Regions from separate parts of the Streptomyces sp. NPDC055013 genome, predicted to be linked through region 1. Evidence: riboswitches for the same ligand, from Rfam matches in the RefSeq annotation. Region 1 holds a riboswitch; the other holds the start of a gene.
What was found. Region 1 has a riboswitch for cyclic di-AMP ahead of ACWGDB_RS40080 (NlpC/P60 family protein). Riboswitches for the same ligand answer to the same signal wherever they lie in the genome.
Positions count from the first base shown of each region.

Region 2: another riboswitch for cyclic di-AMP. It lies ahead of ACWGDB_RS29890 (transglycosylase family protein); the one in region 1 lies ahead of ACWGDB_RS40080 (NlpC/P60 family protein).

Region 1 covers NZ_JBSGVW010000059.1:8,066-12,519, reverse strand. The annotation lists gene pcrA (DNA helicase PcrA) at 1-2,071, opposite strand, end outside; cyclic di-AMP (ydaO/yuaA leader) riboswitch at 2,453-2,604, shown strand; gene ACWGDB_RS40080 (NlpC/P60 family protein) at 2,613-3,779, shown strand; gene ACWGDB_RS40075 (NUDIX hydrolase) at 3,906-4,412, opposite strand.
Region 2 covers NZ_JBSGVW010000029.1:52,377-56,830, forward strand. The annotation lists gene ACWGDB_RS29880 (cytochrome P450 family protein) at 1-787, shown strand, start outside; gene ACWGDB_RS29885 (transglycosylase family protein) at 955-1,983, shown strand; cyclic di-AMP (ydaO/yuaA leader) riboswitch at 2,190-2,388, shown strand; gene ACWGDB_RS29890 (transglycosylase family protein) at 2,392-3,075, shown strand; gene eno (phosphopyruvate hydratase) at 3,393-4,454, shown strand, end outside.

The DNA of each region.
Region 1 (4,454 bases):
GCGTGATGCCGACGTACGCGAGCCGCCGCTCCTCCTCCAGCTCCTTGGCCTGGCCGAGGGCGCGCATGTGCGGGAAGACGCCGTCCTCCATGCCGGTGAGGAAGACGACCGGGAATTCCAGGCCCTTGGCCGTGTGCAGGGTCATCAGGGTGATGACGCCGGAGCCGTCCTCCTCCTCGTCCGGAATCTGGTCGGAGTCGGCGACGAGCGCGACCCGCTCCAGGAAAGCCGCGAGCCCGACGGAGGCCTCACCCTCAGCCGACTCCTGCTCGAACTCCAGGGCCACGGCCGCGAGTTCCTGAAGGTTCTCGATCCGGGTCTCGTCCTGAGGGTCGGTGGAGGCCTGCAACTCGGCCAGGTACCCGGTCCGTTCGAGGACCGCCTCCAGAACGGTCGCCGGCCCCACGCCGGACTCGACGATCGTGCGGAGCTCCTCCATCAGCGTGTTGAACCGCCTGACGGCGTTCGTCGACCGCGCGGCCATGCCATACGCCTCGTCGACCCGCCGCAGTGCCTGCGGGAAGCTGATCTTCTCCCGCTGTGCAAGCGCGTCGATCATCGCCTCGGCGCGATCGCCGATCCCTCGCTTCGGGACGTTCAGGATCCGCCGCAGCGGCACGGAGTCCTCGGGGTTGGCCAGCACGCGCAGGTAGGCCAGGACGTCCCGGACCTCCTTGCGCTCGTAGAACCGAACCCCGCCGACGACCTTGTAGGGCAGGCCGACGCGGATGAAGATCTCTTCGAAGACACGGGACTGGGCGTTCGTCCGGTAGAAGACGGCGACGTCACCGGCCTTCGCATCGCCCGCGTCCGTCAGTCGGTCTATCTCCTCGGCGACGAACTGCGCCTCGTCGTGCTCGGTGTCCGCGACATAGCCGGTGATACGCGCGCCCGCGCCCGCGTTGGTCCACAGGTTCTTGGGGCGCCGGGACTCGTTGCGCTCGATGACCGCGTTGGCGGCGGTCAGGATCGTCTGGCTGGAGCGGTAGTTCTGCTCCAGCAGGATCGTCGTCGCGTCCGGGTAGTCCTCCTCGAACTGGAGGATGTTGCGGATGGTGGCGCCCCGGAAGGCGTAGATCGACTGGTCGGCGTCACCCACCACGCACAGCTCGGCGGGCGGGATGTCGTAGTCGCTCGGCGGCACGTCGACAGGGTGCTCACTGGTACCGACGAGCTCGCGCACCAGGGCGTACTGCGCGTGGTTGGTGTCCTGATACTCGTCCACCAGCACATGCCGGAACCGCCGGCGGTAGTGCTCGGCGACGTCCGGGAAGGCGCGCAGGAGATTGACCGTCGTCATGATCAGGTCGTCGAAGTCAAGGGCGTTGGCCTCCCGCAACCGCGACTGGTACAGGGCGTACGCCTGCGCGAGGGTCTTCTCGAAGCCGTCCGTCGCCTGGGCGGCGAAGTCCTCCTCGTCGATCAGCTCGTTCTTCAGATTGCTGATCTTGGCGCTGAAGGACTTGGGCGGAAAACGCTTGGGGTCGAGATCCAGATCACGGCATACCAGCGCCATCAGCCGCTTGCTGTCGGCAGCGTCGTAGATCGAGAACGACGAGGTGAACCCGAGCTTCTTGCTCTCCCTGCGCAGGATGCGCACGCACGCGCTGTGGAAGGTCATCACCCACATCGCGTTCGCGCGCGGGCCGACGAGCTGCTCGACACGCTCCTTCATCTCACCCGCGGCCTTGTTGGTGAAGGTGATCGCGAGGATCTGCCCCGGATGCACGTTCCGCTCGGCCAACAGGTGCGCGATGCGATGGGTGAGCACACGCGTCTTGCCGGACCCGGCTCCGGCCACGATGAGCAGCGGGCCGCCGGAGTGGACGACGGCCGCACGCTGGTTCTCGTTCAGCCCCTCCAGCAGCGCGGCCGCGTCGAGGGCCGGGCGCGGGGCGCCGTCGCGGTAGTACTCGTCCCGGTCCGGCGGCACGTCGAACTTCCCGCCGAACAGATCGTCCGGAACCGGCTCCGGAGCGTGATCGTCCTCGGGCGGCGGCGGGTGTTCGTCCGCATGGGCCCGCGGGGCCTGGAGGTCGGCCAGGAAGCTGTCGTCAAAGAGGCTGCTCATCGCTCTCCGAGTCTAGGGCGCCCCACTGACAGCCCGCGGCCGCCCTGAGAACATCACCTGTTTCAGCACTTACCGATCTTCGAACCCCGCGCACCCGAGCATCCCCCCCTCACCCTCCAGAATCACCCCATTACGATCCGCAACCCCCGAACTCAACCAACCCAATACCGCTGACACGCCCCACTTCCCGCAAACCCCTCAAACCGCCACCAACAACCCCGCATCGACCACGATCCACGACACACGTCGCCAAGGTCACGAAAATGTATCGGGCATATCGAACATCAACCTTCACAGGGGCCACACGAGTTGGCTACCGTGCCGGACAGGCCGTACGACCCCCACCGGCGAACGACGCCGGGCCGCACGGCCTCCGCCGAGTCCGGAGCGCCGCCGTGCCCCCGGAGCCGGGGACCCACCGAACTTGGGGTGAATCGGCCCGACTCCCGCCCGGGGGACGGCCGTAGGGCAACCCTTCCGAAGCACCCGCCCGAACCCGACAGCTAACTCGGTAGGCGGAGCATGGAAGGAGTCGCCTCCCTTGGCGTCGCACCGCAAGTCGCGTCCCGCTGGTACGCGCGTAGCAGGCATACGGACCCCCGCCCTCGCCACGGCGGCCCTCACCTCCGTCGCCCTGCTGTCCCAGACGGCCAACGCGAGCCCCTCGACGGACGACAAGCCGAGCCTCGAGGAGGTCGAGAAGAAGGTCGACGACCTCTACCGCCAGGCGGAGTCGGCGACCGAGAAGTACAACGCGGCCAAGGAGAAGACCGCGAAGCAACGCAATCGCGTCGACACCCTCCTCGACGACGTCGCCCAGCGCACCCAGAAGCTCAACGACGCACGCGAGGAACTCGGCCGCAACGCAGCCGCCCAGTACCGCACGGGAGCCTCAGCCCCAGACACGGCGACCTTCCTCCTGGCGGACACCCCGCAGGACTACTTCGACCAGACCCAGCTGATGGACCGCATGACGGGCCGTCAGAAGGAATCGGTCGACGACTACTTCACCGAGCAGTCCGCGACGATGAAGAAGCGCCAGGAGGCCGCCCAGAGCCTCGAGACGCTCACCGAGTCGCAGAACGACCTGCGGACGGCCAAGTCCACCGTCCAGAAGAAGCTCGCCGACGCACGCGAACTGCTGTCGGAGCTGACGGCGGAGGAGAAGGCGCGCCTCGCCGCGATCGAGAAGCGCAAGCAGGAGGAGGCCGCCCGCAAGGCGGCGGAACTGGCCCGCCAGCAAGAGGCGGCCGAGCGCCGGCGCCAGGAGGCGGCCCAGCAGCAGGAGAGCAACGACTCCTCGTCCGACTCGTCCTCCTCCGACTCGTCCGCGTCGGACTCCTCGTACGCGACCAAGGCCGAGAAGGCCCTGGCCTTCGCCCGCTCCCAGGTGGGCAAGCCCTACGTCTGGGGCGCCACCGGCCCCGACTCCTACGACTGCTCCGGCCTCACCCAGGCCGCCTGGAAGGCCGCAGGCGTCGACATCCCGCGCGTCACCTACGACCAGGTCAACGCCGGCACCACGGTCGCCGTCTCCAGCGCCCAGCCCGGCGACCTGGTCTTCTTCTACGACGACATCACGCACGTAGGCCTCTACATCGGCAACGGCATGATGATCCACGCCCCGAAGCCCGGCACATACGTCCGCGAGGAGTCGATCTTCTACGACGGAGAGTCGTCGATCCACAGCGTGGTCCGCCCGGCCTGACGACTGTAGGTTCCGATTCGAGATGTCACTGTCCAAGTGATCTGTCGTCAACTTGTCAGTACTACACACTCACCGCCGCGGGACGCCGAGCCGCGGAGGACGAACTCCAGCAACGCGCACCCCAGCTCACATCGCTCCCGGCTGCGCCGGCAGGGCGCGATATCGGTCGAACGCCTCGCGAGCATCCGGAACGAACTCCCGATGCCGGACCAGGTCCGTCAGTTCGGACTCAGTCAGCCAGTCATGCCAACCGACCTCCGAAGGGTCGGGCCGGACCGGTTCCGTGACGACGACCTCATGCAGACCAAGCCAATACGGGCTGATCACACCCTCGCACAAGAACTTGAACAGGAAACCAGGACGGGCATGAACACCAAGTTCCTCCGCCAACTCCCGCGCAGCAGCATCCTCATACGACTCGGCCACATCCACCGCGCCTCCGAGCATCCAGTTGATCTGTCCCGGGAAACGAGTGTCATCGTCCGGACGTCGGTGGACAAAGAACCGTCCCGCACGGTCGCGGCACACAATCGTAGATATGCGATGCAGCCACCGCTGACGAATCGCCTCCCCCCTCTCCACAACAGCCAGCACCTTGTCACGCTCGTCAACCCGCTCAACCAGTTCACCCATGGGGCACACGATGGCAGAGGGCACCGACATGCCCTCCAGCGC
Region 2 (4,454 bases), on a different contig from region 1:
GCTCGGCGTCCCCCGCGAGGACCAGGACGACTTCCGGGACTGGGCGGGCATGATGATCCGCCACCAGGGCGGCCCTCGCGGCGGTGTCGCACGGTCGGTGAAGAAGATGCGCGGCTATCTGGCCGACCTCATCCACCGCAAGCGGGAAGCCCTGCCCGAGGAACCCACGCCCGGTGAGGACCTCATCTCCGGTCTCATCCGGGCCTCCGACCACGGAGAGCACCTCACCGAGAACGAGGCCGCTGCGATGGCCTTCATCCTCCTTTTTGCCGGTTTTGAGACGACCGTGAATCTGATCGGCAACGGCGTCTACGCGCTGCTCACCCACCCCGAGCAACGCGCCCGCCTGCAGACGTCCCTCGCCGCCGAGGAGACCGGCCTCCTCGAAACCGGTGTGGAGGAACTCCTGCGCTACGACGGCCCCGTCGAGCTCGCCACCTGGCGTTTCGCCACCGAGCCGCTCACCATCGGCGGGCAGGACATCGCGGCCGGCGACCCCGTTCTCGTCGTCCTGGCCGCCGCCGACCGTGACCCGGAGCGGTTCGCCGACCCCGACGTCCTCGACCTCGGTCGCCGCGACAACCAGCACCTCGGCTACGGCCACGGCATCCACTACTGCCTCGGCGCCCCGCTGGCCCGACTGGAGGGCCAGACGGCTCTCGCCACGCTCCTCACCCGTCTCCCGGATCTCCGACTCGCCGTGGATCCGGGGGAGTTGAGGTGGCGCGGAGGTCTCATCATGCGCGGGCTGCGTACACTTCCGGTGGATTTCACACCAGTTGAGTGAGTGCGTCCACCCAGTCAAACGTGACACGCGCTCAATTTTGTGATCTTCACGTGATCTACGCGGCATTAACTTGTGACAAGTGATCGTCTGCCTATACGTTCACGGATCAACGACGGCGTCGAGGTTTCATGCGCCGCGGTCACTGCTGCCTCGTGAAAGGTCCCCGCATGCTCTCCGGGAACGGTCGTCACCGTCGCCCCCGTCAGGCCCCGGCTCTCCTCGTCGCGGCCGGAGTGACCGGGTCCGCCATCGCCATCCCGCTGCTCGGCGCCACGAGCGCCGGCGCAGCCGACGGCAGCGTGTGGGACAAGGTGGCCGAGTGCGAGAGCGGCGGCTCCTGGAGCACGGACGAGGGCAACGGGCGCTACGGCGGCCTGCAGCTGACCCAGGACGACTGGGAGCAGTACGGCGGCCTCGACTACGCCCCGCGCCCCGACCTGGCGAGCCGCTCCCAGCAGATCGCCGTGGCGCAGGCCCTCCTCGCCGACCAGGGAACCAAGCCCTGGGGTACCTGTGCGGTGCTCAACGGGCTCACCCCGAAGAACGGTTTGGTCGACCTCGACACCGGAGTGGAGGACGACTCGCCCTCCGAGGTGTCCGGATCCTCCGGCTTGCTCGATTCGTCCGACTCGTCGAGTTCGTCCAATTCGTCTGACCCTTCGGGTTCCTCGAACTCGTCGGACGCGACCGACGGCCCGTCGAGCTCGTCGAGTGAATCCCCCAGCGCTTCGTCCGAATCGCCCCGGGATTCATCCTCTTCTCCCTCTTCCTCCCCTTCCTCGTCGTCCAAGGCGGACAGCTCGGCGAAGCCTGACGCGTCACCTGACGGCAAGGCCTCGCAGTCGCCCGACAGCTCTCCCGTGGAGACCTCGGACGGGGACAATCAGGACAACTGGGTGCAAGATGTGGGCGCCTGGAGCCTCGTCGACACCAGTGCGTTCACCGGCGAGGACGCCGGCGCGGGTCGTCACCGTGGGTCCAGTGCCGACGAGAGTGAGGCCGCCGACCCGGCCGCCGGGACCTCCGGCCGCCATGCCTCGTACAAGGTCCGCGCCGGCGACACTCTGGCCTCCATCGCCGACTCCCTTGACCTCGACGGCGGGTGGCGGGCGCTGTACGACGCGAACGAGGGCGCCATCGGCGGCGATGCGAACGACATCGCCCCCGGTCAGACCCTGGACGTCCCCGTCGAATAAGGGCCGAACGGGGCGAAAAGCAGCGGGAGTTCGCGTCACCTTTCGCACCTGAATGTCCGTTTTGAATGCAGTGAGAGATAGATCTCAGAAGCCCTGATCGTCTTTGTAATTCCGGGAATCGGGTGTCTACGGTCGTGATCGCTCGTCACCGCGAGCCCCGGCTGCCGCAACGCCGAATCCTGCCAGCGGCCGCACGGGAACAGTCGTCGCGTCAAGCGCCGTAGGCAGGAGCGGGGGACCCAAGGTAAGTGCCGGGTCCGGCAGTTGAGGCCCTTCGGGGCCGCACGCCGGAGCCGGCTCGGGGTGAAGCCGCGCAACGCGAGCCGAAAGGCAGACGAGCGCGGCCGGGCAACTCAACCGGCCCGAACCCGACAGCTCACCTCGCAGGCGTCGGTGAGGGGATCCACCATGCTGTTTTCCAGCAAGGGCAAGCACCGTCGTCCGTCCAAGGCCGCTCGCGCCATAGCCGTCGTCGGCGTCACCGGCGCCGCCGCCGTCGCCGCCCCGCTGATGGCGGCCGGCAGCGCCTCCGCCGCCACCGCCTCCGAGTGGGACGCCGTCGCCCAGTGCGAGGCCGGCGGCAACTGGTCCATCAACACCGGCAACGGCTACTACGGCGGTCTGCAGTTCTCCGCCTCCACCTGGGCCGCGTACGGCGGCACGGCGTACGCCGCCACCGCCGACAAGGCCACCAAGGCCCAGCAGATCGAGATCGCCGAGAAGGTCCTCGCGGGCCAGGGCAAGGGCGCCTGGCCGCACTGCGGCACCGGCCTGTCGAGCGCCGCGTACAGCGGCTCCGGCTCCTCGCAGAGCACCGAGTCCGCCCCCCGCGCCACCGAGGAGCAGCCGGCCTCCCGCTCCGCCGAGCGTCCGGCGGCCGAGAAGAAGTCGACCAAGACCGTCACCACCCCGACCGGCAAGAAGGTCAAGAAGGGCGACGGCGAGTACAAGGTCGCCACGGGTGACACCCTCAGCTCGATCGCCGCGGAGAAGAAGGTCAAGGGCGGCTGGGAGAAGCTCTTCCAGCTGAACAAGGACATCGTCGAGGACGCCGACCTGATCTACCCGGGTCAGCAGCTGCACCTGAAGTAATACGCGGCCACCAGCTGAACCACAGGGCCCTCACATCCGTGGAACTCATATTGAAGACCTCGTGAGGGTCACCCCCGTCCCCCACGGGCTCCCCGCTCCGGTGCGTGTTCCCCCGTACGCACCGGGGCGGGGCTTTTTCTTTCCCTGTTGGTCACCCACCCTTTGTTCCGGTAGGGAACAATGGGTACGGTTCGGTCCTGTCCACGGGACGGTCGGTCGGCTGCCGATGTCCCCGGGGCGGTTAGGCTCTAGTCGCAAGGCTCACAGCCCCGCACCACCAGCGACACAGTGCTTCACATCCCAAGAAGGAGATACTCGTGCCGTCCATCGACGTCGTCGTAGCCCGGGAAATCCTGGACTCCCGAGGCAATCCCACGGTCGAGGTCGAGGTCGGCCTCGACGACGGCAGCACGGGTCGTGCCGCCGTTCCGTCCGGCGCTTCGACGGGCGCCTTCGAGGCCATCGAGCTCCGCGACGGTGACTCGAACCGCTACCTCGGCAAGGGCGTGGAGAAGGCCGTCCTCGCCGTCATCGAGCAGATCGGCCCGGAGCTCGTCGGCTACGACGCCACCGAGCAGCGCCTGATCGACCAGGCGATGTTCGACCTGGACGCCACCGACAACAAGGGCTCCCTCGGCGCCAACGCCATCCTCGGCGTCTCGCTCGCCGTCGCCCACGCCGCCTCCGAGGCCAGCGACCTCCCGCTGTTCCGCTACCTGGGCGGCCCCAACGCGCACCTGCTGCCGGTGCCGATGATGAACATCCTGAACGGCGGCTCGCACGCCGACTCCAACGTGGACATCCAGGAGTTCATGATCGCCCCGATCGGCGCGGAGTCCTTCTCCGAGGCCCTGCGCTGGGGCGCCGAGGTCTACCACACGCTGAAGAAGGTCCTGAAGAGCAAGGGTCTGGCCACCGGCCTCGGCGACGAGGGCGGCTTCGCCCCGAACCTCGGTTCCAACCGCGAGGCCCTCGACCTCATCCTGGAGGCGATCAAGGAGGCCGGCTACACCCCCGGCGAGCAGATCGCCCTCGCGCTCGACGTCGCCGCGTCCGAGTTCTACAAGGACGGCGTCTACACCTTCGAGGGCAAGGACCGCTCGGCCGCCGAGATGACCGAGTACTACGCGGAGCTCGTCGACGCGTACCCGCTCGTCTCCATCGAGGACCCGCTGTTCGAGGACGACTGGGACGGCTGGAAGACCATCACCGACAGGCTCGGTGACAGGGTCCAGCTCGTCGGCGACGACCTGTTCGTCACCAACCCCGAGCGCCTCGCCCGCGGCATCGACGAGGGCGCGGCCAACGCCCTGCTGGTGAAGGTGAACCAGATCGGCTCCCTCACCGAGACGCTGGACGCCGTCGAGCTGGCCCAGCGC